3 regions of the Anaerobacillus sp. 1_MG-2023 genome follow, and region 3 is predicted to be linked to each of the others. Evidence: riboswitches for the same ligand, from Rfam matches in the RefSeq annotation. Region 3 holds a riboswitch; each other region holds the start of a gene.
The links. Region 3 has a riboswitch for cyclic di-GMP ahead of Q4550_RS16255 (hypothetical protein). Riboswitches for the same ligand answer to the same signal wherever they lie in the genome.

Region 1: another riboswitch for cyclic di-GMP. It lies ahead of Q4550_RS01860 (HD-GYP domain-containing protein); the one in region 3 lies ahead of Q4550_RS16255 (hypothetical protein).
Region 2: another riboswitch for cyclic di-GMP. It lies ahead of Q4550_RS08270 (anti-repressor SinI family protein); the one in region 3 lies ahead of Q4550_RS16255 (hypothetical protein).

Annotation. Positions count from the first base shown of each region.
Region 1 is NZ_JAUORD010000001.1:351,531-358,478, reverse strand. Features, by position in the region: gene Q4550_RS01875 (AbrB family transcriptional regulator) at 1-675, opposite strand, end outside; gene Q4550_RS01870 (DUF2798 domain-containing protein) at 898-1,389, shown strand; gene Q4550_RS01865 (aldo/keto reductase) at 1,517-2,359, opposite strand; gene sda (sporulation histidine kinase inhibitor Sda) at 2,571-2,738, opposite strand; gene Q4550_RS01860 (HD-GYP domain-containing protein) at 2,797-3,438, opposite strand; cyclic di-GMP riboswitch class II at 3,450-3,533, opposite strand; gene Q4550_RS01855 (FAD-dependent monooxygenase) at 3,657-5,189, shown strand; gene Q4550_RS01850 (CBO0543 family protein) at 5,215-5,778, opposite strand; gene Q4550_RS01845 (VOC family protein) at 5,992-6,408, shown strand; gene Q4550_RS01840 (YceI family protein) at 6,470-6,948, opposite strand, start outside.
Region 2 is NZ_JAUORD010000003.1:365,729-372,676, forward strand. Features, by position in the region: gene Q4550_RS08240 (Crp/Fnr family transcriptional regulator) at 1-481, opposite strand, end outside; gene Q4550_RS08245 (glutaredoxin family protein) at 586-795, shown strand; gene Q4550_RS08250 (SGNH/GDSL hydrolase family protein) at 858-1,496, shown strand; gene egtB (ergothioneine biosynthesis protein EgtB) at 1,567-2,850, shown strand; gene Q4550_RS08260 (thioredoxin family protein) at 3,113-3,427, shown strand; gene Q4550_RS08265 (hypothetical protein) at 3,460-3,690, opposite strand; cyclic di-GMP riboswitch class I at 3,916-4,004, shown strand; gene Q4550_RS08270 (anti-repressor SinI family protein) at 4,030-4,167, shown strand; gene Q4550_RS08275 (glycine--tRNA ligase) at 4,550-5,932, shown strand; gene Q4550_RS08280 (HAD-IA family hydrolase) at 6,058-6,627, shown strand; gene Q4550_RS08285 (MFS transporter) at 6,714-6,948, shown strand, end outside.
Region 3 is NZ_JAUORD010000010.1:99,739-106,686, reverse strand. Features, by position in the region: gene Q4550_RS16280 (adenine nucleotide alpha hydrolase family protein) at 1-940, opposite strand, end outside; gene Q4550_RS16275 (hypothetical protein) at 1,033-1,965, opposite strand; gene Q4550_RS16270 (hypothetical protein) at 2,049-2,225, opposite strand; gene Q4550_RS16265 (hypothetical protein) at 2,222-2,626, opposite strand; gene Q4550_RS16260 (hypothetical protein) at 2,623-3,156, opposite strand; gene Q4550_RS16255 (hypothetical protein) at 3,541-3,921, opposite strand; cyclic di-GMP riboswitch class II at 4,279-4,362, opposite strand; gene Q4550_RS16250 (helix-turn-helix domain-containing protein) at 4,368-4,580, opposite strand; gene Q4550_RS16245 (peptidase M23) at 4,959-5,453, opposite strand; gene Q4550_RS16240 (hypothetical protein) at 5,466-5,843, opposite strand; gene Q4550_RS16235 (hypothetical protein) at 5,953-6,123, opposite strand; gene Q4550_RS16230 (hypothetical protein) at 6,147-6,296, opposite strand; gene Q4550_RS16225 (hypothetical protein) at 6,323-6,457, opposite strand; gene Q4550_RS16220 (hypothetical protein) at 6,485-6,948, opposite strand, start outside.

The sequences.
Region 1 (6,948 bases), on a different contig from region 3:
TTGGATAAACGTGTGAAAGAGAAATCCAATGATAATGGCGTATAGAAAAGGTGCGATCGGAATGCGCCATTTCTTTGCGAGGAAAAGGGTGATTCCAATTAACAAAAGGTAGAAAAGAATAGCAAGTCCCAACGGCATATTCACTTGAGAAGTGGCTTTCATCGCAGCACCCTGTACTTCATCTGTCGATAGAAAGGAAGACATAAAACCAGCGACGAGCGGGATAGTTGAGACAAGCATCATGATGCGAACCGTTTGAAAGGCAGCAACCATACCTAGATTCGCATTGTATTCGCGACTTAGAGCCATCATAACCGATGCTCCGGCTGGTAAACAGCAGAATAGCGCTGTTTTTGAATCAAGGTTTGAATAGTTTTTTAGAATCTTTCCTAGGACCCAGCTTGCGATTAATAAGATGATCATTGAGACCGCTAGAGGGAAGAGGTAACTTGCGACTTCCTGAAACATTTTTGCTTTAATACTTAGACTGATGCTGACACCGATCACGGCTAACGAGAGGTCAAACAATAGATTCGGGTAAGCTATATCATCAATCATAAGACGATAGAAGGCTCCAACAAGCATTGCCCCTAATAACCATCCAGCGGGCATGTTGAGAAGGTCAAAGAGAAACCCAACGGTAAAAGCTATGAAGAGTAGTAGTCCTTTTTTCATTCAAACAGCACCTTCAAAAAACAATATCGTTGTTTATCGAGAAGACAACATCGTAATAGTCTTTCTCTTGAAATGAGAACAGTGATTTTCAACAGTGTAGCATATCTTCACTAGCATATTCATGCGATACGATTCGCTTGAAATGTTCACAGAATGTTCACTTACGAGCGCGAATTGAAATGACTATACTAGTCACTATGCTAGAAAGAGAGGATGAGTCGTTTGCCAGAAACGAAAAAAGAAGGTTTTTATTTTGGATTAATGATGTGTTTTGGAATGGTATGTGTGATGACATTCTATAACTTATCTACGAATGGATTAATGGGAGAAATGACTCTTATAGAATTGCTTATGAGTCTACTGGTTGGCTATATTATCGCTTTGTTATTTGAAATGATTGTGGTAGGTCCCATTGCGAAAAAAATTACGGTTCGTTTGCCATTTAACAAATCTAATAAATGGAAGGTTATTTTAATTCTTTCAACTTGTATGGTTATCGGTATGGTATTCTTTATGTCATTTTACGGATTAATAATGTCATATGCTAATAGCGGATCTATGGAGCATTCCTTCCTAAGAGAGTATGTATCGTTATTTATTAAAAATGTCATTGTAGCCTTCCCGTTACAGCTCCTCATTATGGGGCCACTCGTTCGGTGGTTGTTCGTGAAGTATGTAAAAACGAATAAACCAATGAGCGCTAAAGTACAGTAATGGAATAAGTAGCGGTGAATTTGATTTATTGAAGAAGTGAACAGATGGTAAAGAAAAAAAGGGTGCCCTGCTGAAGGGCATCCTTTTCTAGTTGGTTATGGTTAGTTAAATCGTTAGATGGGGAAATTTAAAATTCTTCATAAGTAGCTGGATCTTGATCATTCAATCGTCCATTTGTTTTCGTTAATTCAGCCATCATCGCCATTTCTGTTTCATTTAAAGAAAAGTCAAAGATAGAGAGGTTCTCAAGCTGACGTTCTGGAGAAGATGATTTAGGAATCGGGATGGATCCTAATTGATAATGCCAGCGTAAAATCACCTGAGAGACTGATTTGTTATGTTGATTTGCTATTTGACTAATCGTTTCATTTTCTAAAATGTCAGTCACTCGAGCTAGCGGACTCCAGGATTGTGTTTTGATGTTGTTTTGTTGATGGAATCTTCTCTGATCTTCCTGGTTGAAGAAGGGGTGTAGTTCGATTTGATTGATACTTGGCTTTACGCCGGTTTCTTTCTCCAATTGCTCAAGATGCTCCGGAAGGAAATTACATACGCCAATCGAGCGAATGAGTCCCCATTTCTTAGCGTCAATTAGAGCTTGCCAAGCTTCTGGATAAAGACCTTGTTTAGGGTTCGGCCAGTGAATGAGGTACAAATCATAATAATCAAGATTGGCTCTATATAACGACTCCTGAATAGCCGTAACCGCTTTATTATATTCGTGATAGCGACCTGGTAATTTAGAAGTGACGCGCAGTTCATTTCTAGGAACTGTACTTCGACGAATGGCTTCGCCTACGGTACCTTCATTTTCGTAATTGTAAGCTGTATCGATGAGGCGATAGCCAACATCAATCGCACTATTAATTGCAGTTGCGCCTTCATTTCCATTTAGTTTGTAAGTACCGAAACCGATAGCGGGTAGTGTAAGTCCATCATTCAACGTTAGTTCTGGGATTGATTCCTTCATCAAAGATCATTCCTTTCAATAATAATCACCTTTTTTATCACACTTTAAATCTACCACTTCCTAAAAAATGCAAACATATGTAAGCGTATTAACAGTGAATTTATTTGTGAAAGGGGGAGAGATCAAATGAAAAATATCAAAAAAAGCTTATTGGCTAGAAGAGACCAAATAAGCTTCTTTTATATTTAGAGAGTCATGAGAAGCGGCTTCATCAAGTGCAATTGAGGATTTTTTCATAACACTCTGTTCGTGTTTGGGGAGGAGTGATTCCTCTTCTAATGATTTCACTAGTTAACATTTCAATAAAAGCTTCATCTAATTGAAGAGTATACGCATCACAAAAAGCGATTAGTAAATCCTTAGTTGATAAGAGTCGCAATCTATTCGACCTCCCTGTTCTATTTGGTTTTGTTTAAACGGTTATTGAAAAGCGCTGCTTAATTTTGACGTTTGGCGTAATCAAAATAATGAAGCAGAATCTTTTTCCCTTTTAACCGTTTTTCCAAATAAGAGATAAACAAGGAGGTGGTGTATGGCTCATAGAAGTTATTCCGATGGGCATGAATTTCTTGAATAGCTAATTGGTCAGAATGTTTTGGACGATAAGCTCGATCAGACGTCATTGCAATGTAGCTATCGATGACTCGAAGAATCGAAACAGATCGAGGAATTTGCTCATCGTGTAATTGGTAAGGATAGCCAGTACCATCGTTATTCTCATGATGATTTAGTATAAGAGACGGCTCAATATCAATCTCTGGAAAATCATTAAGTAGTTCTATTCCAAACTCTGGATGCTGCTCGACATACTCTTTCTCATAAAGGGTTAGTGGGCTCTTTTTTTGAAGGATTTCTGTTGGAACAAGCAGTTTACCGATGTCATGTAGCAAAACAGACTCAAGAAAGGGTCGTTTCAACAATGACCGGAAATTGTAATGCAAACAGAAATCAATGAAATAGCTCGTTGTTTGCACCGAATGGACGAAGGCATGAGGATCGTGACGCCTTAGCAGTTCCATTATCCGTCGTGACTGCAATGAAAATAAATGAGTGTGCCCGTACAATGTACACTTTTCCATGTTCATTCTCCTTTTTAAGGAGCCGGTTGCACTACTTACTCCCTATCACTCAAGTGCCCAGGCTAGAATGATAGTTCATCGCATTCTCTTTTTTTGTGGATCTCTTACTGAGGTATCATGTCATGAGGATATACTTATATAATCATTACCATAAAAAGTGGGATTTGTTAATAGCTTAATGTGTTATGATAGGTTTATTTTTGAAAGGAGATTGGAATATGAAATCTGACGTATTAATTGTTGGCGCGGGTCCGACTGGACTTGTATTAGCCCTCCATCTGGCGAAATATGGAGTTTCATTTCGAATAATTGAGAAAAATGCGGGACCCGGAGAAGCATCACGTGCGCTAATTGTACACGCTAGAACGCTAGAATTCTATGACCAAATGGGCTTCGCAGAAGAAGTCATCCATCAGGGGATTAAAGTGAAGACTATCCAATTTCGAGAAGGAAAGAAAGCAAAGGCGAACATATATTTTCGTGATCTTGGAAAAGGATTAAGTCCTTTCCCATTTGCCCTAAGCTATCCACAAGATGATCACGAGCAGCTGCTAATTAACAAATTAGCCGACGAAGGCGTTGAGGTGGAATGGGAGACAGAGTTGGTTTCGTTTATGGATGAAGGGGACCATGTTCAAGCCGTTATTAAAAAAGATAATAAGGAAGAACGGAGTGAGTTTTCATATATATGCGGGTGTGATGGGGCGCATAGTACTGTTCGAAGAGAGCTTGCTTTTGATTTTCCAGGTGGAACGTACGAGGAACTGTTTTTTGTGGCGGATGTTAAAGCGAACACCGGACAAATAGCTGAAAGTAGTTTAAATGTGTATTTAGATTCTGACACCTTTTACTTATTCATGCCGGTTAGAAGCACGGGAATGGAACGGATTATTGGAATAGTTCCTCGCAATTTAACCGATCAAAGCTCAGTTGCGTTCAAGGATTTCCAGTCGCTGATCGAGCAGAGAACAGGCTTAACGATTCAACATGTGAACTGGTTCCAAACGTACAAAGTCCATCATCGCGTTAGCAGTCACTTTAGAAAAGGACGTGCGTTTATTGCCGGAGATGCTGGACACATTCATAGCCCGGCTGGCGGACAGGGCATGAACACCGGTATTGGGGACGCGGTGAACTTAGCGTGGAAGCTAGCTGCAGTGTTGCTTCGGAAAACGGACGAAGGCATTCTTGATACATTTGAAGAAGAGCGTATTAACTTTGCGAGAACGTTAATCGATACAACTGATCGGGCGTTTACTTCTATTATAGGTGACCACATGACGAGCAAACTACTGCGGAAAATCGTCATACCCAACGTGGCTCCATTTACGCTTCGTTCCTTTTCCATTGCTCGAAAAGCAGCCTTTAGAAGGCTTTCTCAAATCAACATTCATTATCGCGACAGTCAACTTAGTGTTGGTACAGCGGGGAAAGTTCATGGTGGAGATCGCCTGCCATGGATCCAAACAGAATCATGCATTAATTATGATGCGCTTAAGTCAATGGATTGGCAGCTTCACGTATACGGTCAAGCAAATGAAGCCGTTAAGGGTTTTGCCAGGGTATCTGGATATGCTCTATATGAGTTTAGCTTTGAAAAAGCAATGACGAAAAAAGGATTGCAGGAAAATGCGCTGTACCTGATCCGGCCTGATGGTTATGTAGCTTTAGCGGATAGTGAACAGAATGTGGAAAGATTGAAACAGTACGTATCAAAATTCAACATTTTATCTTTAGACAAGGAGACTTAAGGGCAAGATTCAGTTTCTTGTTTCCTTAAGTCTCCCTGCTTTGTTTAGACATTTTGATAAAAATATCCGTTATCACTTTCGCTACATATATGACGAATAAATAGGCTGCTAATAAAACATACCAATTGGTGTATAGTTCAAAGAGGTCGAGCCAAATTAAAATCGGCTTAAAAATAAACGTAAAGCCTACTGCTGAAAGCGTGCCGTATAACCAGTAGTTTTTCTTATGTGATAAGCACCACTGATAAAGCAAAATAAAATAGACCGGGACAAGAGCTCCATCAATACTAATACTTGCAGGTAATTGGGGAATCGCAATGTAAGGATAATCCCACCAGGATTTACGAACACCTAATGCATCCACATAAGCAGCTATGACGTGAACGGAATAGCCGAAGAATCCGAGCAGAAAAATGTTGCGTCGATCGATTCGAAAATAAAGGATAATCAGCGGCACGAAGATGAACGCTAAAATAAGCCAAAATTGCCAGGTTGTATAGTCAGAATAACTTTGCCAATAATGATTCGCTTTCTCTTCAAGTTCTCTTCGCAACAAGACAATTTGATCAAACTGCTGTTGTCGATCCATGATGAACACCACCTTTAGGGATAGTATTCATCGCACGAATAGTTGTTATTACGTTTTTTAGAAATTTTCTTTATGAAAAGCTCTGTAAGGTGAACGTGTTGATTTCTCTTTTCTTATGTGTGAAAAAATCTTTTGGGATATGTATAAGGAGTTTGAGGTTTCATAGCGAAATGAATATAGGAAAGAATTCATTTTTCTAAGGAGAGTGATCGAATGGCTCAAACGGCGAAGCACGTGTTTGTAAATTTACCGGTCAAAGATCTCGATAAATCCATCGCTTTTTTCTCTGAAATTGGCTTTGAATTTAACCCACAGTTTACAGATGAGAATGCGACGTGCATGGTGATCAATGAAAATACATTTGTTATGTTACTTGTAGAGGAATTCTTCAAGACATTTACGAAGAAGAACCTTACGAACGCCAGAGAATCAACAGAAGTCATTATGGCCCTTTCTGCAGAAAGCAATGATGAGGTGGACCAAATGGTGAGTCGTGCGCTTGCGGCTAGAGGTAAAGCTTCGAATGATCCCATCGATCATGGATTCATGTATGCCAGGAGTTTTCAGGACATTGATGGCCACTTGTGGGAAGTGATGCATATGGATGAAAGTGCAATTGAACAGGGATAATAGCTTCATAAACCAAAACACCTCATCCGTTAGGGGATGAGGTGTTTCCATTTGCTTTCGCTTATTCAGCTACAACAAACTCAAAGTTCCCTTCGAATTTCACGTCTTTCCCAAGCAAGAACCCGCCTGTTTCCATCGCAGCATTATACGTCATGCCGTAAGCTTCACGGTTCACTTTACCTGAAACGTCAAAACCAGCTACTGTGCTGCCATCAAGTGGGCTTTTGGATTTGCCGTTGTATTCAACTGTGAACGTTTCTTCTTTCGTTACGCCTTTAATCGTAAAGTCGCCAGTAACGTCATACTCTCCATCATCTTTCTTTGCAATAGACTTACTTTGGAAGACCATATTTGGATATTGATCTGCTTCAAAGAAATCACCAGAGCGAAGGTGTCCGTCACGGTCTTCGTTACCTGTATCGATTGATTTCACCGAGATTGTAACTTTAATGTTTGCGGAAGTCAGGTTATCAAGATCGCCGTTGAAATCGACGTCAAAGTCAGTAAATTCACCTTTTGCTTTTGATACCATCATATGCT
Region 2 (6,948 bases), on a different contig from region 3:
GTTTCATTAAAAGCGATAGGATTCGATATTTTACACTCCTGAGCGCCAGGTTTTCACTCATTTCATAGATTTCCTTTAAACGAGAAGAAAGAATTTCAATGAATTTTATGGCGAGCTTGGGGTTTTCGGAAATAAGTTCTTCAAATTGATCTTTTCCGATGACGCAGACATATACGTCAGACATGGCTTCCGCATATACGGAATCGTCATTGAGAGAGAAACTAGATGTTTCACCGAAGATGTTACCGTCTCCTAGAAGGTCAACAGTTAATTGTTTTCCTGCAGCGTTTGAGCGATAGAGACGTACCGTTCCTTTTTTTAAAAGGAAGAGGGCTTTCATCGGGTTTTCGGGTCCTAATATGACTGTTCCTTTTTTTAAAGGTTGCATGTCACTTACGCGATCAATTTGCATTAAATCATTCATTTCAAGTTCTTCAAATAAATTGATCTGAGATAACATTGTTAATTTATCTATTTTCATCACCTTCATTCATGTCAAAGTAGTTGTACTCCGTAATTTAGCTTACATCATTTTATCTATTTTATCACTTATACTCAACTATGTTAGGAGGTTAGAAGTCTAACATGGAACAGGTTACGTTATTTACGATTACGGGTTGTATCGATTGCTATAAAATGAAGCAACATCTTAAGGAAAGAAATATTCCATTTGTAGAAGTCAACTTAATGGAACAACCGGAAAGACTTAAAGATCTTATAAAGGTAGCAGGGGAATGTCAAGTGCCTTTCCTCGTAAAAGGTGAAGAAGCTCTTTTTTTGGAAGACCTTAACTAGCAAAGTAACAATAGAGTGTTGAGTGGAATAATATAGGGCATCTATAATTAAGAGGTGATTCTATGTCTGACTCAATTACTTCTGTTAAATATACCGCAATAGGAGATTCTATTACGTTAGGTACTGGAACGGTTTTGTTTACTCCAACATTTGTAGACTTTTATTCCAATTCTCTAAATTACGAGTTACAATTTCCGGTTAAAGCGCGAACGTTTGCAGAAAATGGTGCGACTACTGCAGATGTTAAACGATGGCTCTATTGCTCCCAAATTCCTATGAAACAATCGCCTGTTATTACGGTCACAGCCGGAGGAAACGATCTGATTGATGCAGCTGAAGCTTACGCTATTACAAAAAACAAGGCTGTACTAGATGGTGCTTTACATGAATGTTGTCAGAATATGAGTTGGATTGTAGCCTATTTATCGAAGGAGCTAAAACGGAATTACGCTCAAGCAATGATTCGGATTGTGAATTTGTATAACCCCATTCCTGATTTAGCTTTTTCAGATGTTTGGGTTAAGGCATTTAACCGACACATTGAAACATGTTCAGCTGGAAAATTCGTTAAAGTTGCTAATATTTATCCAGTTTTTAAAGGACGGGAAAAGGAATTTTTAGCTTCAGATGGAATTCATCCCAACACAAAGGGCCATAAAGAAATTTCAAATGCTCTCATAAAAACAGGAATATGTCTTTAAATGTTTAATTTAGTTAAAACTAGGGTAAAACTTTATGTTCATAAATTATTAAGATTTTGGGGAGGAACTTATGGTACAACAATCCATTCAATTAAACGAATTACGAGAACAATTGCTTCATGCTTATGAAGCAACACGCACAATGACGAACACATTAGTGGAACCACTTGAAACGGAGGATTTCACTATTCAATCGATTCCAGATGTAAGTCCTCCCAAATGGCACATGGCACACACAACGTGGTTTTTTGAAACGTTTATTCTGAAAGAATACTGTGAAAATTACAAGTCGTTTCACGAAGAATTCGAATACTTATTTAACTCATACTATGAAAGTGTAGGAAGTTATTTCCCTCGCCATGCAAGAGGTTTGCTGAGCAGACCAAGTATAGATAAAGTTAGAAGCTATCGATCTGATATTGATGAAGAAATGGTTACTCTTATTCAAGAAATTGACGATAGTAAACTTCACCAGGTTGCTGATTTAGTAGAAATCGGATTGAATCACGAGCAACAGCATCAAGAGCTTTTAATGACCGACATTAAATATAATTTTTCCATTAATCCATTGAAACCGGTCTACCGTTCACTTGAGGTTAATTCTAAAGAAAAAGCTACACCATTAGAGTGGATCTCGTTTGAGGGAGGTCTGATTGAAACGGGTATAAATGAAGATGATGGTTTTTCCTTTGATAATGAACGTCCAATACATAAATCTTGGCTTGAGCCATTTAAGTTAGCGACTAGAACAGTAACGAACGGGGAGTATCTTGCGTTTATTAAAGCTGGTGGTTATAAAGAAGCGACCTACTGGTTATCAGATGGTTGGGCAACAGTAAAGAAAGAAAATTGGCAAGCACCGTTGCATTGGGTTGAAAAGGATGGGGAGTGGTATACTTTTACGCTCCATGGGTTAGTTCCACTAAATATAGAAGAACCTGTTACACATATTAGTTACTACGAAGCTGAAGCATATGCAAGCTTTGTAGGTAAAAGACTTCCTTCTGAGTCCGAATGGGAACTTGCAGTTCGCGATCAGCCGATTGCGGGTAATTTTGTTGAAGATGGCATCTATCATCCCGTGGCATCGATCAAGGAAAATGAAGGTAGAATAAAAAAAGCCTATGGAGATGTGTGGGAATGGACGAAAAGTCCTTATATGCCTTACCCTGGTAATAAACCGCTTGACGGGGCGTTGGGTGAGTATAATGCAAAATTCATGAGCAGTCAGATGATTCTAAGAGGCGGATCATGTGTTACCTCCGTATCTCATATTCGTCCGACTTATCGAAATTTCTTTGGTCCAGATAAACGCTGGCAATTTACCGGCATTCGTCTTGCAGATGATAAGTAATCATTAAAAACTTCGCAATGGATCAGAGCTATCTGAAGAAATCACATAGCCAGAAGAATACTATCCGACTCGAACAGAATCTTAAAGAACTTAAACAGTTAGCAGAGAATTCAGGTTTCACACCAATGAAAACATGGACTGATCAAGAACAGCTGTTCAGGTTGCACTATCTTAGTGTGAATTAACGTAAGCTTTCTTACAGACATTCAATGATTATTTCGATATAATTGTTAATGAAGATATAGGTGAAGGAGAGATAATCATGAAGAAGATTGAAACAGCTGATTCTTATCAGTCATTCATTAACAATAATGACGTATCCATTCTAAAATATGAAGCTAACTGGTGCCCGGATTGCAAGCGCCTTGACTTTTTTATTGATGATATAATGAATGCGCATCATGAAAAGCAATGGGCTCAAATCGATATTGAACAATTCCCTGAAATTACAGAGGAAAATGATGTTATGGGTATCCCGAGCCTTCTTGTCTATAAAGACGGCAAAAAGATTGGTCACTTGCATAGTGCGAATACCAAAAATCCAGATCAGGTGAAAGAATATTTAAGTCAATTCTAAACAAAAGAGAAGGTTGCGAAGGCAACCTTCTTTTATTTTGTTAGAACATATTCGATGGAGCCGTCAATTAATGAATGAACAAATGCAACTGTATATCCAATGCTAAGGTAAGTAGAGAGTGTTTCACTACAATGTGGATGTAATGGTTCTGTTGGGGCATGAATACTTTTATACATGGTTTTTACGGTGCTAGAGATGGGTTCACAACGAAGTAAAACAACATGTTTACCGCTCCAAGCGGTACTAATGTGATTTCTCTGCATATCACTCTTCCTTTGCGAAAAATATATTCAGGGAATACAGTTAGCATATGAGTGAAATCGTAGGATGTTAGAAGTAGAAATGGAAATTTAAAAATATTTTGAATTTTCATCGAATAACTGGTATATTAGTAGCATATAACGTCAAACTTCTCGATAATCACATCGATTCACTAAAAAGTTGTGTATTTTGTAAGTTTATGGTCGGAATGTGTCATTTCTGAATTCTCCAGACAAGGGCAAACCATCCTAAAGGATGGGACGCAAAGACACAGGTCTAATGTTGGTTCTCCAACGATGACGGCTGGTCCTCCTGGAAAACCCATGAAGGAGGAGAAAAGAATGACCATGGCTAAACCTAAGCCTAAGAAGGTACTTGATCAAGAATGGGTTATTCTCATGAGGGCTGCCAGAGAACTTGGATTGAAGAAAGAAGAGGTACAAGCATTCTTAAAACAACACAAAAACCGACATCTATGAATATACATAAATGCATGACGACCTATAAGGTCGTTTTTTTTGTGATAAGCTTTGATGAAAGCAAATACGGTGTGAAATGAATATTCCTTGACTTTAGGGCAATATTTTTTGTATCATATGTCATATCAATTGCATACATAAACCATACTAACTATGAAGGATAAATAGTAGTCAGAGTAACCTTGTTTTTAGCGATTCGGGGACGGTGGAAGCCCGAACGAGGTCTGATGAAACGGCAGTCTGGAGTTACGTTACTTAAAGTGGATGCCTTATTTGCATCAACTAGGGTGGAACCGCGGGTGCATAAGCTCTCGTCCCTGGACATTTTTTGTCCATGGATTGGGAGCTTTTTATATTGATTGAGAAAAAAGGAGAGAATGACATGACAATTTCAATGGATCAGATCGTTTCAGTATCGAAGCACAGAGGATTTATTTTCCCTGGTTCTGATATTTACGGTGGACTAGCAAATACATGGGATTATGGACCACTTGGTGTAGAACTTAAGAAAAATATTAAAGATGCATGGTGGAAGAAGTTTGTTCAAGAATCACCTTATAATAGTGGTCTAGATGCCGCCATTCTAATGAATCCAAAAACGTGGGAAGCTTCAGGACATTTAGGTAATTTCAATGATCCTTTAATTGATTGCAAAAGCTGTAAAACACGTCACCGTGCAGATAAATTAATTGAGGACGCTCTTTCAACTGAAGAAGAGGACATGATTGCAGACGGCCTTTCATTTGAAGAAATGGAGCGTTTGATGAAAGAAAATCATATTACTTGCCCGGAGTGTGGCAGTGAAGATTTCACAGAAATCCGTCAATTTGATCTTATGTTTAAAACCCATCAAGGTGTAACAAAATCGAGCACGAGTGAAATTTACCTTCGCCCAGAAACGGCGCAGGGAATCTTCGTAAACTTTAAAAATGTTCAACGCTCTATGCGTAAGAAAGTGCCTTTTGGTATTGCACAAGTTGGAAAAAGCTTCCGGAATGAAATTACACCTGGAAACTTTACATTCCGTACTCGTGAATTTGAACAAATGGAGCTTGAATTCTTCTGTAAGCCAGGTAACGAACTAGAGTGGCATGAGTATTGGAAAGAGTACTGCAAAAACTGGCTTCTAAATCTTGGTGTAAAAGAAGATAGCATCCGACTGCGTGAGCATGCGGAAGATGAACTGTCGCATTATAGTAATGCAACAACTGATATCGAGTACAAGTTCCCATTTGGTTGGGGCGAACTTTGGGGTGTTGCTTCTCGAACAGATTACGACTTAAAGCAGCATATGGAACATTCCAATGAAGATTTCACTTATCACGATCAACAAACAGGTGAGAAGTATGTACCTTATTGCATTGAGCCTTCACTTGGTGCTGACCGCGTCACTCTTGCTTTCTTGATTGAAGCATATGAAGAACAGGAGCTAGAAGATGGCACAACTAGAAGTGTGATGCACTTCCATCCAGCGATCGCTCCGTTTAAAGCTGCTGTATTCCCTCTATCTAAGAAGCTTTCTGAAGAAGCGCGTGCTGTTCATGCGGAACTTTCAAAATACTTTATGGTTGATTATGATGAGGCTGGCTCAATTGGTAAACGTTACCGTCGTCATGATGAAGTTGGTACACCGTATGCCATTACATTTGATTTTGATTCTGTTGAAGACCAACAAGTGACGATTCGTGACCGTGACACAATGGAACAAAAGAGAATGCCGATTTCTGAACTGAAAAGCTTTCTTGAAGAAAAAACACAATTTTAATGTAAGAAGCCGCTCAAAATTCGAGCGGCTTTTCTTTATAATAAAGAATGACAATGATTCTTATTGATCGTTTACCCGCGAGATTAAACTAACTTGTTTTATAACTAATAAGGAGTGAATAGTAAGTGAGGATTCTATGGGATTTTGATGGCACATTATTTGATACATACCCTGCTTTTACAAAAGTGATGAAAGAATTAGTTTCTAATGATGTAAAGGAAGAAGATATTTTAAAAGAGCTAAAAGTGTCTTTTCGTCATGCGACGGAAGTGTTTCAATTAACTGAAGAACAAATTAAAACGTTTCGTAAAATGGATAATGCTTTGTCACCAGAAGATAAACCACCATTTCCTGGTTTGAAAACAATTCTTCAAAAAGCTGAATTGAATGTCATCATGACTCATAAACCGCGTGAAGAGGTGATCACGATTTTAGAGTATTTTAAAATGGAGCATTATTTCGCTGATCTTGTAGCCGGAGATGATGGATTTCCACGTAAGCCTGATCCTGCATCCTATCACCATTTGAATAACAAGTATCAGCTGGATCTTGCCGTTGGTGACAGAGTACTTGATATTCTCCCCGCTAAAGAAGTGGGAATGAAAACGTGTTTGTTTCAGAATAATTCTTCAGGCGCCGATCTATATGTTACTAATTATGAAGACTTGAAAAACCTGTTATGGCCATCTTTGTAAAAAGCTTTTTAAAGCATTTTAAAAGTTGAAGCCTTCATATTCATATGTGATAATACACATATGAATATGAAGGGGATGGTTTTGCCGTGGATAAAAAACTTCGCTTTATTTTAATTACATTTTTATTAGGGGTTTTTCTAGGCGCGCTTGATTCAGGAATCGTTTCTCCTGCCTTAACAACACTTATAGAAGATCTTGGCATCGATTTGAAATGGACAGTTTGGGTCGTTACGATCTATACACTTGTTTATGCGGTAAGCATGCCGATTGTAGGAAAACTTGCTGACTTATTTGGAAGAAAGCGTATTTTTCTTGCAGGGA
Region 3 (6,948 bases):
CTTGTAAATAACTATAATTAGTATACCCCTCATCAATCATGGCACTTAGCATTTTGTCATTCTTTCCGGCAAGAGGACATGTAAAACAACCAGTTCTTGAACCAACTTGCCCGCAAGAAGCGCCTACTCCACCTTGAGATCCTTCGGTAATTGAACATTCATGACCAGTTTTCCCATACATCTTCATCATGTCTGATACGTTACCACCATAAGGGAATTCACCATTTGGTAAAGCCAGCAAGTAACTCCATAGAGCATCCAATTCGATGTTCTTAATAGGGTGCATAACTCGAATACGATCATCTGTAGCATGTTTCGCATAAAAGTCCTCAACTGAATGTTTTTTCATACTTTCAGCACGCGAAACACTTTCAGAAGTCCGAACTCCCAGGATAGAAGTGATAGCATATGAGTTCTCGCTAAAACAATCCTGCTTTTGAATTGTTTGATTAATTATTTCATTAAGCAGGCGTTGTATTGGTAGGATTTTCATATGAAATGTGCAAGGACGAGTTCTAGAGTTTGGTGTTGCTGGTGGATATCCTCTACCCAAGGTTCGAAAAAAGAACCTTCCTTTAATTGAAGGTTTTACTAAATGAACTTTAAAAATATGGTCTAACTTTTGTTCAACCGCTGTAGTTTCTATGATTTTCATAATGCCTCTTTGATACCGACTCATCACCGGAGTCTCAGCCGCAGCATCACTCATAACGACGTGAATTTCTCTTTTTAATAAATCGGTAGGTAATTTCATGATCATTTGCCAAACTAACGTTAGCACTAAAGAACTATCTTTTCCACCAGAATAAGAGATAATAAAGGGTTTCATATTATCCTCTAGGTATTCATTTTTCAAAAACTCTTTAATTTCATCAAACTCTTGAAATACATTAACTTTTGAATATCTTTCTTCCCATTCTTTCAATTTCGCGTTATTCATTTAGATGTCCAATTCGCATAGAAAAAGAGATAGGGGCGTCCGCCCGCTATCTCAATCTCTAGCGAAGGGACTACCCTCCCTTTTTATGTTTTCTACGCTCTCATACGATTCTGAGCCGCCTGCATCTGTCTTCTCTGGAATGTCTCAATGGTTCGTCGTTCTGAATCAAGATCCATCACTACGAATTCAAGAGCAATATCCTTTACTGTTTTAAACTGTTCAATGTCATTTTTCGTCAACATACCTCGTGTCATAAAGTATTGAAGCTGTTCATGATTAGGTTTACCGTATTCAATTAGCAAATCGCTTCCCATATCGTTATAAATCGAAGCAATATCGTATAATGGTGCATTATTGATTAGTGAAACCGAACCATATTTATTAACTAGCTTTTTATCAGCTTTTAATTTCTCGCATTTTATCATCTCTTCTTTTAAGGTTTCATATTGCTTTTTATAAGAAGAATACTTTGCATCAATTGTACTACAGGTGAAAGCTAGTTCTTCAACGCTCCAACCCTCGTTTCTTAATTCAGGAACTTGATTTAAGCTCTTTCCTAATTTATTAAAGGAGGGTTTTACGTATTGAGTGGGCTCCAACTGATAGGCTTTTAATTGCTTCAATATCATAGGTTCTTTTTTCACTCGTTTATGATCAATTTCTAGTATACGTGCTAGTAAGCCAAGATCATCGAGATAAGTGTTCAAACCTACATAATCTATATCGCTTATTTTTTTCGGAACAAATTTAGCGACCAGGTTCACTTCTTTGAATTCATGCCTTCTTTCTTCTGAAGAAAGTAACTTAGATTTCATTGTGTCTTTAACCTGCTTCAAATGTTTCTCATAAAGTTTTAACGTAGGATAGGTACCTTTCATCATAAAAGATTCCATCAAATAAGCAGCGGTAGGAATTGGCTCAAACAATGCCTTTTCCGTCCTGGAGCAACGCTTGCACTTTTTGAGGTCAAATTCAGGTCGTCCAGATTGATAAATGCAATTATCACAATTTTTAACTTCTGTCATAACGTTCATTCCTCTCAATATGCACTCCCCACCTAGTACCTAGGGAGCAAAATTGAACTCCCTACTAGGAAGGGATATATTGATTACTTGTTAAGTTGTTTATTCATCGTCAATGTCATTAGGACACGCTTGGCCACATCTGGCTTTAATCGTTCCACAATGGTGAAAATCTCAAATTCTGTTTCCGCTGAAAGAATTTTTCTATATGCTTTGGAAGATTCTTTATCGATCATCGCTATTGAAGAAGAACGATTGCTCATGAAATTTTCTCCCTTCTTTTTTTACGCTCCACACTGACATTTTTTATGTTCTTATTCTTGTATCGCTGAAGCACAAACGTTTTTGCTGAGTTACTGTCTACAGCTTCCATATCGTAAACTATAGGCACATCATTAATAGTGTACTTCACTCTATATAAGAACTTCTGAGGCTCCCGCTCACCATCGAAATACTCATGTGAAGGCAAAACGGACAGAATACAATCTGTTTTAATAACAACAGGTGGTACAAAGTCATGCTCATGCACTATGAGATAGACCGGGAAACCTAAAAGAACTTGAAATAGAAACACCTTACCTTCAGCAATCACTTCACCGTTTTTCAAAACACTATTCTCTGCGACAGTAAACTTAGACGCTTTCGTATAGAAGTCGAATGTCATATTGCCACACCTTCTTCCAACATAGAGAATAGATCATCTTCTACCGGTTTCAATTCTTCCTTAATCGATTCAATTTGCTTTAAGCTAGGCATAAGATTTAATTGACTTCCCTTTGAACTTCTCAACTGAATTACGACCTCATTATTCACGACAACAATACCAATTGGTCCTTTTTTAAAGATACCTTTTGTATCAACCGTAGAAAATGAAGAGCGGGACATTAAATCCTTAATCCAATCCTGGCTAGTAATATTAGAATGAGAAAGTGAAAATTCAATTCCGGTTATAGCAGGATTGATCCAACTAAGAGCAAAATCATAAAGAAAAATAGCACCATCAATAGATCCATTAAAATATACTCGATAGCCCTTCATGTTAGTGCGTGATTGATTCTTGAATGGTTCAATGCGAAAAACATGACCATCAAGATACCATTCAAATCCCTCTTTCTTTTTCGTGAATTGTAATCCTTTTAGACCATCCCATAACTTATCTGGTGTAATAGGAGCAAAACATGTGACTTTAAACATGCAGCTCACCTGGCTTGCAACAATCGTCATTCTTACTCTTTAATAGAAACATTCTGAACACCCTCTCAATTAAGTTTTTTAAAACTCCACCCATTTAATTGACAATCTAATTATCAATATAATGCTTTTTACATCACCTCCTTTAGAGCACAAAAAAAGCCCCTGAGAGAAGGTTTCAAGCATACAAAAAATGCTTGAAATCCAGCCCCAGAGGCTTCATTATGTTTAGTCATTTTACCCGCAAATCTCTAAAGAGATTGCACAAAAAAGGAAAATTAAATCTTAATGGTTAAATTATACCATTGGATAAAAACGACCACAACTTTATTTAGTTTGTATATTAATTTCAAAATTAAGAGGAGATAACTTTTAATGATAATTAAATTAGTTAATAGAATCTAATAACTCTTTATTCACATCAAATAAGTTATTTTTATATTTATTAAGAACAAATTCCGCCTGACTTTTACTAAGTTTATATTCTTCAATAATAGTATCTTCTACCTTCAAATATTCAATAAATGATTTAGATATGTTAGTAGTAGATACTTCTCTAGAATCTGATTCTAAAACTTCAGTTTCTACTTTTGATCTTTTACCAATTTGACGATTCGACTCCATTACTAACGTCACCATTTCAACATATAAATTAGCATCTAATAAGAAATAGGTTCTTCTAAAGTAATATTGCTGGTTCATATTTATATAGAATGTTTTCATTCTAGTTTCGTTACTCATACTGGACATAAAATCCTTTGATAACATAAGAAACACCTCTCTACAGATAGAAAAATCTATCATCATTTTAATTGAAATCTATCTTTAAAATACATTTATCTTTGATTTATAAATATCATAGTATATAAGCTCTATAAAAATTGTAGAATTCCAAAGTAAAAATTAATTTTTTTTGGTATATTTAGTCGAAAAAAGACATAATTCGATAAAATTCTACAAATATAAGTGTAATATAAATAATGGAATAGTGTTAGTTTAAAGTTGGAAATAGGTACTAAATGTCTAGCATACTAATCCTTTATTTCACTTTACCCAAGTAATTAGTAAAAAAAACCATTTAATACTTAAAAAAGCCCTATATATTCAACAGTTATAAATTGTTAAACATACTAAGGCTGGTTGCACTACTTGCTCCTCTATTTCCAAGTGCCCAGATAAGGAAATAAAATCATTGCATCCTTTATGTAGAAAACCTACATTTCAAAATCGAAAAGGTCTATTATTCTTATGTTTAAACTTTTTGAAAGTTTATTGATGTTTTCTAAAGTAATATTCCGTTGTCCTCGCTCTAACTCACTAATATATGTACGGTGTAAGCCAGTTTTTAAAGCTAAATCTTCTTGAGAGTACTTTCGAAATAGACGATAGTATCGAACTTTAGAGCCGAATTTTTCTTGTATGCTCATATTACTCTTTATATTACAAATTATACTGACACCTCTTTCTTTTATCCACTGTATAAAGTAGACATTTAAACAAATTTTATGTTTTATTTGGAATAAATAAGAAAATATGTAGTAATTTATTATCATCATTAATTAATCTATTAATTTACTGAAGTATTTAAACACAAATGCAATACTTTCAGTCTATTATTATGAGGTGTTTTTTACAATAAATAGAAATATAGTAGGTAAAAAGAGGTAAGTGTATTTATAAATTGGTTTATTTTTACTATAAACATAATCATTCAAATTTACAATAACCAAATATTAACTATAATGTTTTTTTCTTTCTCTAAATTCTTCCACATACAAAAAAGCTGCAGTATACCAGTACTAAAATCAATCATAGTACTCATAAACTACAGATTTTCTTATGGTAATTCCTTCTCCTGCAAAGTATCTTGGACTTTTAGTAGATACAACCGCGATGATACTTGGTCCATTTAGTGTATCTAAGATATCATACTTAGGATTTGAATAAACTTGAGGAAAAGAACCATCTTCATCATCAATAAACTCTAAGTGTTCTACATAAAATGGATCCTGATAATAAGAGCTTTCTTTGGGGAAATATACATATCCAGCACCAGATTCAAGATCGAGATTTGCTTCCAAGCTCGCTTTAAAGTTTTCTACCGCTTCCCACTCGTCAAATACGACTTTTCCTTGAGAGAGTTGAGAGTTGTCTAATGCTAAAGCCGCATCGTGAACCGCTAGCTCTAGTCCATTCTTCATTTGTCTTGTTGAGGTCCGGTCCGAATCTAAATTGTATTGCATCATCATGATTCCAGCGAACAGAAGCATAAGGAACATGACCTTTAATGAATGCGCCATTTACCCTCACTCCTACCCAATGTATTCACTCATAACCTTTGTGTTTTTCTTGATTTTATCTGGACCAGGATTAAAAATATCAAAGATGAAAATTATTCCTCGTGGTACCTCAATGCTTGCTTCAAGATACTCATTTCGAGTTTTCAAGGTCTGAGTAGCATTTATTATAATTTTATCCTCTTCAAAATTATAATTATCAACTAATTCTTGTTTCATATCGTCAACTAATTCATTTGTAAACCTACCTTCGATCGCTGCTTTTTTAGCACCCTCTTGTAAAACTACTTCTATCGCTTCTCTATGTAAGCTATCTATATAAGCCAGGATTGGAGCAAACATAATATTGGCCATTATAATTAATGTCATCCATTTTGCTAATGTTGTAGACAAATTATCCACCTCTTATTAGAAAAATAATAGGAGGGACAAGCCCTCCTTATATTCGTAAAGAATCATATAAGCTAACGTTTAGATCAATCCCTGGTAAAAAGGTCTATTGTTAAGGTGTAACCGATGATGTAGTTGGAACATCAGTTGTTACTGCATCAATTTGTTCTTCATATTCTCCTGCCTCTTTATCAAGCATTTGGAACCCTACTCCGAATACCAAAATGGAAATGATTAATGCTGTAGCTGCTAGTCCTAGAAATGTGCTTAGTGAGTTTTTCATGTGAATTAAAGCCTCCTATTTTATTAATTAATTTTTAGATTGTACTCATTTTTTATAATTTCTTGATGTTCATCATTTTTGTTAAATAAGGACGAAGAAACACTACCAATTAAGACAAACAATATAACTGCTGTAACTGCAATGATCATGAAAGTCGAAAGTGATTTATTCACTTATAACCCCCCTTCGATTAATAAAATTAGTTCTTTTCGATATAAGTGCTTATACCATCTGACACATTTCCCATCTTGTCATAAAGTGCACCATACACTAATAGTCCAATGACTAAAGCGGTAGCTGCTAATTTCATAAAGGTCGATAAAGATTTATCCAAAACTTTTCCTCCTTTATCTTAATCATCTTAGATAGTACCGGATTTACCCATGATCAAATTAACCATGACTATAATGACTACTAAGAAATTGAGTACTATTAAAAAGTGAGTAATTTTAATTGGCATTGAAGCAAAATCAGTCGTTACTTTCCTTCTACGACGATAATTTTCAATTTGATTCCTGGCAAACATATTATTCATGCCTCTAAGAGACTGTAAAGCTGTTTCACGTTCAACCTCATCCAAGGTTTTTAAGACACTTACTAGGGTTCTAGCTTCTTTAGTACCTAGTTCCTTTGCAAATGTTTCAAGCGCTCTGCTTGGGCCTTCATCAGTACTCCAACCTGTTAGAAGTTTGTTAAAAGGAGTGCTGATCATTTCGAAATAAGGTTGTATGTTTCTTAAAATGCTATATGCGTTGATTCTTGAATGTTCCATCATATCCAATTCGTTTATAAGAAGGTCATACAGCATAAACACTTCAGCATTAC